2 regions of the Arthrobacter sp. P1_D4 genome follow, and region 1 is predicted to be linked to the other one. Evidence: predicted binding sites of a transcription regulator. Region 1 holds the regulator's gene; the other holds the start of a gene.
The links. The regulator HrcA, encoded in region 1, represses chaperone genes, less so after heat shock. The targets are predictions, from matches to a motif close to TTNGCACTCGNNNNNNNCGAGTGCNAA.
Positions count from the first base shown of each region.

Region 2: groES (co-chaperone GroES) is a predicted target of HrcA. The motif match lies at 5,238-5,264, and genes of this name have one in related genera.

Region 1 covers NZ_JBFUAU010000002.1:592,229-600,071, reverse strand. The annotation lists gene lepA (translation elongation factor 4) at 1-761, shown strand, start outside; gene hemW (radical SAM family heme chaperone HemW) at 807-2,045, shown strand; gene AC1D0A_RS03810 (DUF4870 domain-containing protein) at 2,177-2,596, opposite strand; gene AC1D0A_RS03805 (DUF3097 domain-containing protein) at 2,740-3,591, opposite strand; gene hrcA (heat-inducible transcriptional repressor HrcA) at 3,909-4,922, shown strand; gene dnaJ (molecular chaperone DnaJ) at 5,001-6,131, shown strand; gene AC1D0A_RS03790 (16S rRNA (uracil(1498)-N(3))-methyltransferase) at 6,134-6,922, shown strand; gene AC1D0A_RS03785 (GerMN domain-containing protein) at 6,973-7,843, opposite strand, start outside.
Region 2 covers NZ_JBFUAU010000009.1:171,257-179,099, reverse strand. The annotation lists gene AC1D0A_RS10965 (DUF389 domain-containing protein) at 1-618, shown strand, start outside; gene AC1D0A_RS10960 (acyltransferase family protein) at 742-2,823, opposite strand; gene groL (chaperonin GroEL) at 3,091-4,701, opposite strand; gene groES (co-chaperone GroES) at 4,782-5,078, opposite strand; gene AC1D0A_RS10945 (hypothetical protein) at 5,812-6,246, opposite strand; gene AC1D0A_RS10940 (class I SAM-dependent methyltransferase) at 6,313-7,536, shown strand; gene AC1D0A_RS10935 (shikimate 5-dehydrogenase) at 7,644-7,843, opposite strand, start outside.

The sequences.
Region 1 (7,843 bases):
CCCGCGAGCGGCTCGAACGCGAATACAACCTGGACCTCATTTCCACCGCGCCCAACGTGGAATACGAGGTCACGCTGGAGGACAAGAAGGTCGTCCACGTCACCAACCCCAGCGAATACCCCACCGGCAAGATCGCTGAGGTCCGTGAGCCGATGGTGTCCGCCACCATCCTTGCGCCGAACGAGTTTGTCGGCGCCATCATGGAGCTGTGCCAGAGCCGCCGCGGCGTCATGGGCGGCATGGACTACCTCTCCGAGGACCGGGTGGAAATCCGCTACCGCCTGCCGCTGGCCGAAATCGTCTTCGATTTCTTCGACATCCTCAAATCCAAGACCCGCGGCTACGGGTCACTGGACTGGAAGGCCGACGGCGAGCAGGTGGCCGACCTGGTCAAGGTGGACATCATGCTCCAGGGCGAACAGGTTGATGCGTTCTCCGCCATCACCCACCGCGACAAGGCCTACGCCTACGGCGTGATGATGACCGGCAAGCTGCGTGAACTCATCCCGCGCCAGCAGTTTGAGGTGCCCATCCAGGCCGCCATCGGCTCCAGGATCATCGCCCGCGAAAGCATCCGCGCCATCCGCAAGGACGTCCTTGCCAAGTGCTACGGCGGTGACATCACCCGAAAGCGCAAGCTGCTGGAAAAGCAGAAGGAAGGCAAGAAGCGCATGAAGATGGTGGGCCGCGTCGAGGTGCCGCAGGAGGCTTTCATCGCCGCGCTGACAACGGACGAGTCCAAGGACAAGGCCAAGAAGTAACGGTGCAGGTAATGACTGTTGGTGCAGTATCGGCAGGCCGGGCCCGTGCCTAGCGTTCTTCCCCTCGGCGATCCGGCGCCGGCAGACGGGCTGCTGCCCGCACAGGCGGGCGAGGGCGCCGATCAGCGCGCTTTTGGGCTGTACGTGCACATCCCGTTCTGCGCGGTCCGCTGCGGGTACTGCGATTTCAACACCTACACCGCCACCGAGCTGGGCGGCGGGGCCTCCCAGGACGCCTACGCCGCCACAGCGATCGCGGAAGTGGAGTTCGCCGCCGCGGCCCTGAAGGGCAGCGGCCTGCCCGGCCGTCCCCTCAGCACGGTCTTCTTCGGCGGCGGCACGCCCACGCTGCTGCCGGCGGAGGACCTGGCGCGCATCCTCACCGCCGCGATCGACGCCTGGGGACTGCAGCCCGGCGCCGAGGTGACCACCGAGGCGAACCCCGATTCCGTCACGCCCGCATCCCTGCAGTTGCTGGCCGACGCCGGGTTCACCCGCGTTTCGTTCGGCATGCAGTCGGCCGTGCCGCACGTCCTGAAGGTCCTGGACCGCACCCACACGCCCAGCCGGGTGCCCGAGGTGGTGCAGTGGGCGCGTAATGCCGGGCTCTCGGTCAGCCTCGACCTCATATACGGGACGCCGGGGGAGTCGCTGGAGGACTGGCGCTACTCGCTCGAGACCGCACTGTCCTACGCCCCCGACCACATCAGCGCCTATGCCCTGATCGTTGAAGACGGCACCAAGCTTGCCGCGCAGATCCGCCGTGGCGAAGTGCCGGAAATCGACGACGACGACCACGCCGCCAAGTACGAACTCGCCGACGAACTGATGTCCGCCTCCGGGCTCAACTGGTACGAGGTCAGCAACTGGTCCCGCACCCCCGAACAGGCCTGCCGGCACAACCTCGCCTACTGGCGCGGGGACGACTGGTGGGGCATCGGGCCGGGGGCACACTCGCATGTGGGCGGCGTCCGCTGGTGGAACGTCAAGCACCCCACCGCCTACGCCAACCGCCTCGGCGCCGGCGCTTCACCCGCCGCCGGACGCGAAACGCTGGACTCCGAGACCCGCAACGTGGAACGGGTCATGCTCGAGGCCCGGCTCAATTCCGGACTCGACATCCCAAGCCTCGGCGGCCTGGGGGACACCGGCAGGCACGCTGTCGCAGGGCTGATCGCGGACGGCCTCGTGGACCCCGCAGCGGCTTTCAAAGGCCGCCTCATTCTCACGCTTAAGGGCCGGCTGCTGGCCGACGCCGTCGTCCGCAGGATCCTGCCGGACTAGTCTGCCCGGCAAAGCCTCCACTAGTTGGCTGCCGCATCAGCGGCCACAACACACCCTGCCGCACAAAAGAGAGCCGGCCGCTGCCCCTGACGGGCGGCGGCCGGCTCTCTTGCTTGGTCCGGGCAGGCCGGCTATTTGATCCAGCGCAGGTTGAACTCGTAGCGGTGCGGCTGGCCGCGGTTGACGTGGATGCCGGCCGCCACCGAGAAGCAGGTCACGGCGATCCAGATCACCGTGGCGAGCACGGCGAAGAGGTTGCCCACCACCGGGATGAAGACCAGCAGATTGGCCAGCACCGCGGCGAGGGTCGGCGGCAGCGTGAAATTGAGGGCTTCCTTGGATTCCTGTGCGGTGAACGGGCCGCGGTCCTTGAAGATGAGGTAGATCAGCAGCGACGGCACGCAGCCCAGGATGCCGCCGAAGTGCGCGAGCGTGGCCCACTGGCGGTCCTCGCTGGCCGTCAGCGGCAGCGCGTTTGCCGGAACGCCATGGTACGGGGGCTGGCCATGGCCAGCCTGATTGCCCGTGTGTTCGCGTGCGTTATCTGCCACGGTGTAGCCCTTCGGATTGCGGTGATGCGTTGCTGCCTGGGTTGTGCCTGAAATAGCCGGGACCGCACTAGAAGCGCGGCCGCCGTTTCAAGAATACTTGCTCGGGCCCGGAAATGGAGATCAGGGGCGGCCGCCGCGGCGGACTAGGGCACGGTGAGGAAGTCAATGACCTCTTCCACGCGGCCAAGCAGCGACGCCTCCAGATCAGCGTAGCTGCGGACAGCCCCCAGGAGTTTCTGCCAGCCGAGGCCGATGTCCTCCTTTGTGGAGTGGGGCCAGCCGAAAGCCATCAGGATCCCGGTCTTCCAGTCCGTGCCGCGGGGGATCACGGGCCACTGCTCGATCCCGAGGACCGCGGGCCGGATGGCCTGCCACACGTCCACGTAGGGGTGCCCCACAATCAGGACGTTGCCGGCGGCGCCCGGTGAGGCCATGACGGCGTCGGCGATCCGCGACTCCTTGGAGTCGGCCACGAGGTGGTCTACGAGTACGCCGAGGCGCCGGCCAGGGCCCGGGCCGAAGTCCGCCACGGCGGCCGCGAGGTCGTCAATGCCGTGCAGGGGCTCGACGACGATGCCCTCCACCCGGAGGTCATCGCCCCACACTTTCTCCACCAGCTCGGCGTCGTGCTTTCCTTCCACCCAGATGCGGCTGGCCTTGGCCACCTGTGCGCGCTGCCCCGCCACCCGCACCGAGCCCGACGCCGTACGGCCGGCCCCGGCGGCCGGTGCCGTCTTCTTCGGGGCCGGCGGCATCAGGCGGATGGGCTGGCCGTCCAAGAGGAAGCCGAAGCCGAGGCGGAAGGACCGCGACTTGCCCCGCCGGTCCTCCAAGGCCACCACGTGCATGCCGCCGGACTTCTCCACCCGGGTGACGGCGCCCACCCAACCGGACTGGACCTCCTCGAGGACCATCCCGCGTTCCACCGGGACTTCCGGCAACTGGGTCTTGGCGGGGGCGGACAGGTCCTGGGGTCCCCAGTTCTGGTACGACATCTCTACACGCTAACTTTGCACTCGGAATGTACGGGCGGTCGGTGGAACTCTCCGGGGGCGGAACCGGACCGCGACGACGCGGCAACGGCAGCGGCTGCCACGGTCTCGGCGCCGGCGTGACGGGAATCGCGTTCCCGCGGGCCACGCCTGGAGCGAATCCAATGCTAACAACGCGGCGACTCATATTAGACTGGTTAGCACTTAGGCATGTCGAGTGCTAACCCTTGTCCTGTGGCGGGCCGTCCGTGCACCATTTGTGGACCCGGACGGGCGAGGGGAGTGGCACCGGCTGCGGGACAGTCGACAGGAGGTGGAGCGTGAGCGAACCGCGCAAACTCGAAGTGCTGCGCGCCATCGTGGAGGACTACGTCCATTCGCGTGAGCCCGTTGGTTCCAAAGCGCTCGTTGAACGGCACCATCTCGGCGTCTCGAGCGCCACGATCCGAAATGACATGGCGGCGCTGGAAGACGAGGGTCTGATCACGGCACCGCACACGAGCGCCGGCCGGATCCCCACTGACAAGGGCTACCGGCTGTTCGTCGACCAGATCTCGGCGGTGAAGCCGTTGTCGCCGGCCGAGCGCCGGGCCATCCAGGCGCTGCTGGAAGGATCCGAGGACCTCGACGACATCCTTGACCGGACCGTGAGGCTCCTCTCGCACCTGACCAACCAGGTCGCCGTCGTGCAGTATCCGCTGCGCAGCCGCGCCCGGGTGCGGCACATCGAGTTCGTGCTGCTGGCGCCCCGGAAAGTGCTGGCGGTCCTGATCGCGGACACGGGCAAAGTGGAGCAGCGCGTGATCGACGTCGGGCAGGACATTCCCGACGACGCGCTGGCGGAATTGCGGACCAGCTTTCTGGCCAGCCTGTCCGGTACACCGCTGAGCCTGATGCCGCAGCTGCTGCCCGCCGTCGTTGCCGGCGGCCCGCCCGCGCGGCGCGGAGCAGCCCAGGCGCTGGCCCGCGGCCTTGAGGCCCTGGCCACGAGCAGCCGTGAAGAGCGCATGGTCATGGCCGGCACCGCCAACCTGGCCCGCTCCAATGTGGACTTCCCGCTCAGCATCGGCCCCGTGCTGGAGGCCCTCGAGGAACAGGTGGTCATGCTCCGCCTGCTCAGCGAAATGGCCGAAGACCCGCGCGGTGTGACCGTCAGCATCGGCCGGGAAAACCCCTACGACGGTCTCGCCGAGGCCTCGGTCGTGGCCACCGCCTACGGGCCGGACGCCACGGCCAAGGTCGGCGTGCTTGGGCCCACCCGGATGGACTATCCCACCACCATGGCCGCCGTCCGAGCGGTGGCCCGCTACCTTTCGAGGATCCTGGGCCCCTGACAGGCCCGGGACCGAATACGACTTCTTGCCCCACAGGCAGTGCCCCACAGGCAGTACAACAAGGAAGAGATACACACTTTGAGCAGCCACTACGACGTTCTTGGAGTCTCCCGCGACGCATCGGGGGAGGAGATCAAGAAGGCCTACCGGAAACTGGCCCGGACCCTGCACCCGGACGTGAACCCCGGGGAGGACGCCTCGGACAGGTTCAAGGCCGTCACGCACGCCTACGAGGTCCTCTCCGATCCGCAGAAGCGCCGGGTCTATGACACCACGGGCAACGAGAACGGTACCGACAACGGGTTCGGCGGCGGCAGCTACTCGGGCCAGGGCTTCGCCTTCCAGGACATCTTCGAGACCTTCTTCGGCGCCGGTGGCGGCCAGGGCGGCCCGTCGTCCCGGGTCCGCCGCGGCCAGGACGCGCTGATCAGCGTCCGGATCGACCTCCGCGATGCGGTGTTCGGCGTGAACAAAAAGCTCGAGGTCGACACGGCCGTCATCTGCCCCACCTGCGAGGGGTCCTGCTGCCGGGAAGGCACCCACCCGGTCCGCTGCGACATCTGTGGCGGCAGCGGTCAGGTCCAGCGCGCCGTGCGGTCCATCCTGGGCCAGGTCATGACGTCCGCCCCCTGCGGGTCTTGCGAGGGCTTCGGCACCGTCATCAAGGACCCGTGCAACGAATGCAGCGGCCAGGGCCGGATCCGCAGCCGCCGCTCCCTCACCGTCAAGGTCCCGGCCGGCGTGGCCACCGGCACCCGCATCCAGCTGTCCGGCCAGGGCGAGGCAGGCCCCGCCGGCGGCCCCGCCGGGGACCTGTACGTGGAGATCCGGGTCAACAACGACGCCACTTACGTGCGCGAGGGCGATGACCTCCACGCGAGCCTCAACATTCCCATGACGGCGGCCGCGCTCGGCACCGAAATATCCCTCGACACCTTCGACGGACAGCAGGAGATCGATGTCAAGGCCGGCACCCAGTCCGGCGAGATCATCACCCTTCGCGGTCTCGGCGTCACGCACCTGCGCGGCCACGGCCGCGGTGATCTGAAGGTGCACCTGCAGGTGGAAACACCGGTCAAGCTCGATCACGTCCAGGAAGAACTTCTCCGTCAGCTGGCCAAGCACCGCGGCGAGCACCTCACGGAAGGAAAGCTCGCGGCCAGCGGCGGCGTCTTCGCCAAACTGCGGGACCGGCTCGGTAACCTGTAGCGGTGAGCAACCCGGTCTTCTTCACCGCCCCAGGCACCCTGGACCAGCAGGTCCCCGGCTCGGCCTTCGTCCTCGGGGGCACCGAGGCCCGCCACGCCGTCACAGTCAAACGGATCGGCGTCGGCGAAGCCGTCGACATCGCGGACGGCGCCGGCAAGCGCCTGACCGGCACCGTGACAGCCGTCGCTGCCGGGGAGCTGACCGTCGAATGCGTGGGCCTGGCTGAGGAACTACGGCCCGGAACACGGCTGGTCCTGGTCCAGGCCCTTGCCAAGGGCGACCGCGATGAACTGGCGGCCGAGACCGCGACCGAGTTGGGCATCGACGCCGTCATTCCCTGGCAGGCCGAGCGGTCCATTGTGCGGTGGAAGGCGGAGCGGGCCGCGAAGGCGCATGCCAAGTGGCAGTCGGTGGTGACAGCAGCTGCCAAGCAGGCGCGCCGGGCATGGATTCCCGAGGTCCGGGCCGCCGTCGACGGCGCCGGGCTGCAGACGGCGGTAGCGGCGGCAGACCTCGCCGTTATCCTGCATGAAGACGCCGTGCGCCCGCTGCGGCAGGTACTCGAGGCCTGGCTGGAAAGTGTTGGTCCCGGCGAGGTTGTGGCAGACGCTGCCGGATCCCGTGAGGTCCTGCTGATCGTGGGTCCGGAAGGCGGCATCAGCCCGCGGGAGGTGACCCGGCTTTGCGGCGCCGGCGCAGTTACGGCCCTTTTGGGGCACCATGTGCTGCGTTCGTCCACGGCCGGGCCCGCCGCCACCGTGCTGGCCAGCGACATCCTCGGCCGCTGGTGACCTGCGGCAGCCGTCGCCGCAGGTGACGTGATGCCTTGTTGAGGTGACGGCTATTTGACCGTAAACCCGCGGGTGTCCTGGAATACTTCCTTGGCGCTGTCGGATGCGTCCACCTGGGACACCCGGACCTCGTAATTGCCCGGGCCGAGGTTCACGGACAAGGTGAACAGCCCGGGCCGGGCTGCATCGGCGGAGGCCGTCGCGCTGCCGTTAAGATACGCGGTCTTGGCGTTGTCGCCGTCGCCGTCAACCTTGAGGATCGCCCAGCGGAGCTTCCCGCCCTGGACGGTGCTGCGGCCACTGATCTTGACCGAACCGTCGGCCACGGACGTGCCCTCCTGCGGATCAATGATCCACACTGGTGCCACCATCCCGGCGCTGCGGGACGTCGGCTCGCCCAGGCGGACATGGTTGAAGGCGACGTAGTCGGTGTGACCGTCCACCAGCACAACCACCTGGACCTGCTGTCCGGCATCGATGAGGCCGGCGCTGGCCGCGGCAGCTGTCGCCGTGTAGACGAGCTGCTGGATGGCGCGCTCGGCCATGGCCGCATCCACGTTGCTGTTGAAGGCATCAGCGGAGACATCCACCGTGATGACGTTCTTGCCGGAAATCGACGTCGCCAGCTTCTTCGGATTTTGCCAGGGCGTGAAAAAATCCGGGTCCAAGGGCTTCTGCGACATCATGACCCGCAGGGCGCGGGTGACGGGATTGTCCTGATCCGGAACGTCGCGGAACTCGCGGTAGAGAAATGCGTTGTCATTGGCCCGGCCGATCCAATACACCGGAGCCTTGTTCGACGTCTGGGCAGTCTCGAGCGGTGCGCTCGTGGTGGGGGCGCCCGACGCCGGGGCGGGAATGAGCTCAGATGGGCTGCTGGAATTTGTGATGCCGCTCTGCGGCGTCGCCACACAGCCGGAC
Region 2 (7,843 bases), on a different contig from region 1:
AGTTTCCTGGCGTTCCTGGTCCTGGCGACCCAGCTGGCGGCCATCGGCATCGTGACGGACTCCACCATTGCGATTGTCGGTGCCATGGCCGTGGGCCCGGAGTTCGGCCCGCTGGCTGCCCTGGCCGTGGCCCTGGTCCGGCGCCAGCGGCGGCTTGGCCGTGACGCGGCTCTGGCCCTCGGCGTTGGTTTTCCCGTCGCGATGCTGGCCGCCGCGCTGACCGCGTGGCTCTCCGTGCCACTCGGGCTGTTCCCCGCGGACGCGCTGGACCACGGTTCAGCAGTTGAATTCATCTACCACCCCGGCCCCTATTCCCTGATCGTCGCCGTCCTCGCCGGGACAGCCGGGATGCTGTCGGTCATCAGCCGGCGCTCGGCGGCGCTGATCGGGGTGTTCATCTCCGTCACCACGGTGCCGGCAGCCGGGTTCGTGGCCGTGGCACTGGTCCTGGGCGAGTACCAGAAGGCAGCCGGCTCCGCCCTGCAGCTTTTCCTGAACCTGGTCGGAATCGTCGTGGCCGCCGTCGGCGTCCTGCTGTTCTACCGGCTGGTGACCAGGCGGCTGGCACCGGACACCGCCCGCCAGCTGCGGCGCAGGGCGGACCGCTCCCAGCACTGACCCACGGGCGCCGCAGGTGCCCGCGACGGCCGGCAGTCCCGGGGCCGTCGGGCTTAGGGGCGCCGGGCCGTGGGGCCCAGGGGCCGGGGACCGTCGGGCCTAGGGGCCCCGGGACAGTCAGGCTTAGGGGCCCCATCCGGTCGCGGCGAGGAGCCTCTCGCTGAACATGGGGGCCATGCTGGCCGCATAGCTCCGGCTGAGGTGGTTGTTGTCCAGGTAGACGTAGGTGTTGCCGACCGCGCCCGGGCATTCCGTGCCGGTGCAGATCAGGTCAGTCATGTCAACGAACGCGACGCCCGGCAGCTTGGCCTCCAGCGCGGCCAAGGGATTCGTTGCCGCAAGGAGGCCCTGCTCGCGCGGCCTGCAGTCCGGCGCGTCGGCACCCTTGGTCGCTACGCACTCTGCCATGTTGAAGGTAAAGCGTGGATTGTCCCGGAGGGCCACGACCTTGATGCCCTCGTCCGTCCAAGCCTTCGCAGTGGCTTCGAAGCCCGGGATCACGGTCTCCTGTGGCGACGACGGCGCCGCCTCAGTGCCCACGATGATGATGGCGTCCGGCGGGTTGTTCTTCACTTCCGACGCGACGGCCGCATTGAAATTGTCGCAATCCGCCGAGACGTGCTGCGGCGTTATGTTGGGTTTGCAGGCACCCTTGAGCATGGCGTAGAGCCGCCAGCCCTTCTCATCGCTGAGGGGAGCAATCGAGCCCAGCCATTGCTGTGCGTGGGAATCCCCGATCACGAGGACCTTTTTCGCTCCGGTGTCGGATTGGTTGTTCTGGAAACAGTCCTTCTGAAGGACCGGGTCCTGCGGCTGCAGGTCACCGGAGCAAGAATTCGGGAGGCTGGCCCAGTCCTGCGGCAGCGTCTGCGGGGTGGGGAGCAGGACGGCGTTCGCGTCGGCCTGGTCCACAAAGCCCGGCGTCAGCGCCAAGGCGCCCGGGTTGTTCTTCGGGGCTTGGGCCAGGACTGCTTCGCTTTCAAGGTGCTGCTGGATCTGAATCCCGGTCAGCGGCACGGCGGCGGTGACCACGGCCACGCCGATGGCCACGAGGGCGCGGCGCCGCCGCAGCTCCGGCCACTGCCACTCACGCCAGGGCTTCTCAATGAAGCGGGTGGTGAGGTAGGCGAGCACCAGTGAAACAGTGACGATGACGGCGCCTGTGATCAGACCAGCCTTTTCCCTGTGCATCACGGCAAGGGCGATGACCAGAACCGGCCAGTGCCACAGGTACAGGGCATACGAAATGTCGCCCAGCCGGACCAAGGGCTTGGAACTCAGGATGCGGTCGACGCCCAGCTTGCTGCCCGACTGCCCGGCTGCGATGACACAGGCGGCCGCCAGGGTGGGCCAGAGCGCCACGAACCCGGGGAAGGAAGCCTGGACGTTGAGCAGGAGGCCACAACTGAGCATGGCGACAATGCCCAGCCAGCCAAGCCCGACCCGCCAGCCCCGCGGAAGCCGCAGGGCAGGAAGGGCCAAAGCCACGAGCGTGCCCAGGGCAAACTCCCACAGCCGGGCCCAGGTGTCGAAGTACGCCTCCGTTTGGCTCGCCTGCGTGAAGACGATCGAGTAGAGCAGCGAAACAACGAAGATCACGGCGAAGACGTAGCACAGCAGCACGCGGTAGCGGAGCCTGAAGCGCTTGGCGGCGACCGCGGCCCCCACAAAAATGAGCGGCCACAGGATGAAGACCTGGCCCTGGATCGAAAGGGACCAGAAATGCTGGAAGGGGCTGGCCTGGCTGTGGTCCGCGGCGTAGTAGTTCGTCGCCTGGGCCTGCAGGAGCCAGTTCTCGGCATAGCCCAGCGAGGCCCAGCCCTGGTTGATGATTTCCATCCACCGGGTCCGGGGCAGGAAGAGGACCGTTGCGGCAAGGATGGCCACCAGGACGGTGACGGCGGCCGGGACGAGGCGCCGGAACAGGTGCAGCCAGTGTTTGATGAGGGCCATGGACCGGCCCTGCTCGTAGCGGCCCACGAACTGCAGCGTCATGAGGAAGGCCGAGATCAGCAGGAAAACGTCCACGCCGCCGGACACCCGGCCCAGCCAGATGTGATAGGTCATGACCATCAGCACAGCGAGGGACCGGAGTCCCTGGATTTCGGGCCTGAAGGTGGATTTTCGGCCGGACTTGGCTGCGGGATCGTGCCCCGCCGCGGCATTCTGCCGGGCAGGCCGGGGCAAGGTTCCTTGCTGTGTCATAGAACTACCCCTCAACCAGATAACCAAAGCCTCCATGTTACCAAAACGTAATTTTGATGGCCAATCGCCACGGCGGCCACTGATCCCCATTGAGGCATGCCAACGTGGGAGTTTCCAGTGAACCCGCGACGCTGGAGCGGCACCTGACGGGTTAACTCTGCCAGAATCACGGCAACTTGCGGCCACGAACACGGCAGAACGGCAGCAGTGAATCGACAGAAAAAGGGACGGCCCGGCAGATGCCGGACCGTCCCCTGCGGGCAGAGCCTAGTGCTTGTGCCCTGCGTGCTCGTCTTCGTCAGCCGGCTTCTCCACCACGAGGGTTTCCGTGGTGAGGACCAGCGCCGCGATGGAGGCCGCGTTGCGCAGAGCCGCACGCGTCACCTTCACGGGGTCGATCACGCCGGCGGCGATCAGGTCTTCGTATTCGCCGGACTTGGCGTTGAAGCCCTGGTTCACGGCGGATTCGGCGACCTTGGCAACGACGACATAGCCGTCGAAGCCGGCGTTCTGGGCGATCCAGCGCAGCGGCTGGGTCAGGGCGCGGCGGACAATGCCGACGGCGGCAGCCGCGTCACCTTCGAGGGCCTGAACGGCGGGGTCCTCGTCGAGCGCCTTCAGCGCGTGGATGAGGGCGGAGCCGCCGCCGGCCACAATGCCCTCTTCGAGGGCAGCGCGGGTGGAGGACACGGCGTCCTCGATGCGGTGCTTCTTTTCCTTCAGCTCAACCTCGGTGGCAGCGCCAACCTTGATCACGCCGATGCCGCCGGCCAGCTTGGCCAGGCGTTCCTGCAGCTTTTCCTTGTCCCAGTCCGAATCGGTCCGGGTCAGCTCGGCGCGCAGCTGGGCAACACGGGCGGCGACGTCCTCGGCCGAACCGGCGCCGTCGACAATCGTGGTGTTGTCCTTGGTGACCGTGATGCGGCGTGCGGTGCCGAGCACCTCAAGGCCAACGGTGTCCAGGCTCAGGCCCAGCTCCGCGGAGACAACCTGCGCACCGGTGAGGGTCGCGATGTCCTGCAGCATGGCCTTGCGGCGGTCACCGAAGCCCGGCGCCTTGACGGCGACGACGTTCAGCGTGCCGCGGATGCGGTTGACGATCAGCGTGGACAGGGCCTCGCCCTCGACGTCTTCGGCGATGATAAAGAGCGGCTTGGAGCTCTGCAGCGCCTTTTCCAGCAGCGGCAGGAAGTCCTGCACCGAGGAGATCTTGCCCTGGTTGATCAGGATCAGGGCGTCCTCGAGGACGGCCTCCTGGCGTTCCGCGTCAGTGACGAAGTACGGGGACAGGTAGCCCTTGTCGAACTGCATGCCCTCGGTCAGGACCAGCTCGGTCTGCGTGGTGGAGGACTCCTCGATGGTGATCACACCATCCTTGCCGACCTTGCCGAACGCCTCGGCCAGGAGCTCGCCGACCTCGTCGCTCTGGGCGGAGATTGCGGCCACGTTGGCAACCTGCGTGCCTTCAACCGGGCGCGCGTTCTCCAGCAGGCGGGCGGCAACGGCCTCGACCGAAACCTCGATGCCGCGCTTGATTTCGCCCGGTGCGGCGCCTGCCGCTACGTTGCGCAGGCCTTCCTTGACCAGGGCCTGGGCCAGAACGGTGGCGGTGGTGGTGCCGTCGCCGGCAACATCGTTGGTCTTGGTGGCGACCTCCTTGGCAAGCTGCGCGCCAAGGTTCTCGTAGGGGTCGTCCAGCTCGACTTCACGGGCGATGGTCACACCATCGTTGGTGATCGTGGGGGCGCCCCACTTCTTGTCCAGTACGACGTTGCGGCCGCGCGGGCCCAGCGTGACCTTGACGGTGTTGGCGAGCTTATCGATGCCGGCTTCAAGCGACCGGCGGGCAGCGTCGTTAAACGCAAGCTGCTTTGCCATGGTTTTGTCCTTTCAAGACAGAACCCCGCGCAACTGATCCGTTCATTGCGAAGGATCGGCTGCGCGGGGGTCCAAGAGAGTTACTTTACGACGATCGCCAGAACGTCGCGGGCGGAGAGTACGAGGTACTCGGTGCCGCCGGTCTTGACTTCGGTTCCGCCGTACTTGGAGTAGATGACGACGTCGCCGACGGCAACGTCAACGGGAACGCGGTTGCCGTTGTCATCGAAGCGGCCGGGGCCTACTGCAACAACTTCGCCTTCCTGCGGCTTCTCCTGCGCGGAGTCCGGGATAACCAGGCCGGAAGCCGTGGTCTGCTCGGCTTCGAGCGGGCGGACAACAATACGATCCTCAAGAGGCTTAATAGAGACCGACACTCGGACCTCTCCTTTTCGTCAGCAAATTCGTGGACTATGAAGCGGTGATGCCAAGGCGCACAGACCGTCGTCGCGGTGCCGGCAGCGTGCCTGGCGGAACGCGCTTCATGTGTTAGCACCCTCCTAGGGAGAGTGCTAATGACGACTCTATGTAAATGGTTAGCACTCGGTCAAGGCGAGTGCCAGAAATTCGTTCCGGGTGAACATTTCCCCCCGTGGGACATGCCCATTTTTTGCTGCGGCCAGAGGACACTTGGGCCTCATGCTCACTGCCCGCGCTGAGCGATGGACATGCCCAACGGATACGGGCCGCCGGAGCGGAAATATCCAACGTGCGTGGGCTGCCCGGGAGGACATGCCCATTCTTCGTTGCGGCCAGAGGACACTTGGGCATCATGCTCTGTGCCCCTGCTGAGCGATGGACATGCCCAACGACGGCGGCCGGGCCAGAGGGCCATGCCCATTCTTCGTTGCGGCCAGAGGACACTTGGGCCTCATGCTCTGTGCCCCTGCTGAGCGATGGACATGCCCAACGAGCGTCGGCTACCCGGGAGGAAATGCCCACTCTTGAAGCTCAGCGGTGGACATACCCAACGGGTGCGGGCTACCGGGGAGGACATGTCCATTCGCGGCGCAGGAGGCTGGGCATGTCCCGTGGCCCGTGGCCGTTGGCACTGCCTGGCGGTGCGGGCGCCTGCCCATTAGCCCGCCCATTCGCGCGCCTACTGGCTGGCTACTGGTCTGCGAGGTCGTCGAAGTCCACGTCCTCGCCGTCGTCTTCGTCCGTGTTCTGGCCCTCGTCATTCCGGTGCCGGAACATCAGCACGGCGCCGGCGGCGGCCAGCAGAATGCCGGCGATGAGGAAGATGATGCCGCCGAGCCGGGCCGCGGCATAGGTCTCGCGGATGGCCCTGGCCTCGTCCGTGGCGTCCTGGACGTTCTTGCCGCCGACGGAATACACGGTGGCGTTGAAGGAATCGAGGAAGAAGATAATCACCAAAAGTGCGACGGACACGACTGCGATCACCGCTCCGGCGATCAGCGCCGGTTTTGCGTAGCGGGCCAGTCCCTGCGGGCGCCGGCGCTCCTGCCCGGCGTCGTCGTTGCCGACCGTGTCCTGCCCGGCCGTGTCCGCTGAGATGCTGTCGCCTGTGCCGCTGTCTTCCATGCCATCAAGCCTAGCCCCCGCCGTCCGGTCACAGCGCGCCCGCGGACCTCAACTACGCTGGATGGCATGACTGACGCACCGCAGGAACATATTGCCCCGATCCTCACCCCCGAGGGCTGGGAGCTGCTGGCGTCGTTGGGCCCGTACCGCGAGGACGAGGCCTTCCGCCTCACGGCGTCGCTGCGCAAGGCCGGCCACTCCCCCGAGCTGGTCTCGGCCGTGCTCACCCAGTCCCGGCTGCGGACCAAGGCCGAGGCCAAATTCGGCGAATTCGCCCGGCAGATGATTTTCACCAAGGCCGGCCTGGAACAGGCCACCCGGCTCACGGTGGCGGCACGGCACGCGCAGCGGTTCGCGGAGGCCGGGATCGGCCACGTCGCGGATCTCGGCTGCGGGCTCGGGGCGGACTCCATGGCCCTGGCATCCCTGGACCTGGTGGTCACCGCCGTGGAAATGGACGAGGCCACAGCCGCCTGCGCCACGATGAACCTGATCCCGTTCCGCAATGCCACGGTGGTCCATTCCGATGCCACGTCGGTGTCGCTCGAGGGGGTCGACGGCGTCTGGCTCGACCCGGCCCGGCGCACGACGTCCACCTCGGGTACCAAACGGATCTGGGATCCGGAGGATTTCTCCCCGCCGCTGTCCTTCGTGGAGTCACTCGCCGGCTCCGGCCGCGCCGTCGGCGTGAAGATGGGACCGGGCATGCCGCACGATTCCGTGCCGGCCGGCTGCGAGGCGCAGTGGGTCTCCGTGGGCGGGGACGTGACCGAGGTGGCCCTGTGGTTCAACGCGGTGCGGCGTCCCGGGGTGCGGCGCGCGGCCCTCGTGCTCGGGCCCCTTGGTTCCGCTGAACTCACCAGCGGCGAGGACTTCGGTGCCGGCCCGGTGGCGCCCGTGGGACCCGTGGAGGGGTACCTGTACGAGCCCGACGGCGCGGTGATCCGCGCCGGCCTGGTGGCCGACGTCGCCCTCCAGCTGGGCGGGCACCTCGTGGACGAGCACATCGCCTACATCTGCGCCCCGGGGCTGCATGACACCCCGTTCGCCAAGGCCTACAGGGTCCTGGAGGTGATGCCGTTCAACGTCAAGGCACTCAAGGCCTGGGTCAAGGATCAAGGCATCGGAGTCCTGGACATCAAGAAGCGCGGTATGGCTGTCACGCCCGAAGAACTGCGCAAGCAACTCCTGCCCGGCGGCAGCGCAAAGCACAAGGACAAGAAAGCAGCCACCCTGGTCCTCACCAGGATCGGCGAGGACCGGGTGGCCGTCTCGGTGGAGCCCGTCTAGCCCGCCAGCGGGACCCCGCCAGCGGGATCCCACCGGCGCAGTGCCCCGCCGCCGGATCTCAGCGAAGCGGCCGGGCAACTGGGCTACAGGGCTAGTGGGCCAGATGGCTACTGGGCCCGCGTGAAGTCCTCGGCTGCCCGGATTTGCTCGTCGGTCGGCCGGACGCCGGTGTACAGCACGAACTGCTCGAGCGCCTGGATCGTGGCGACCTCGGCTCCGGTGATCACGGTCTTGCCGACCGCGCGGCCAGCCTTGATCAGCGGTGTCTCGGCCGGGAGCGCGACGACGTCGAAGACTACCTTGGCGG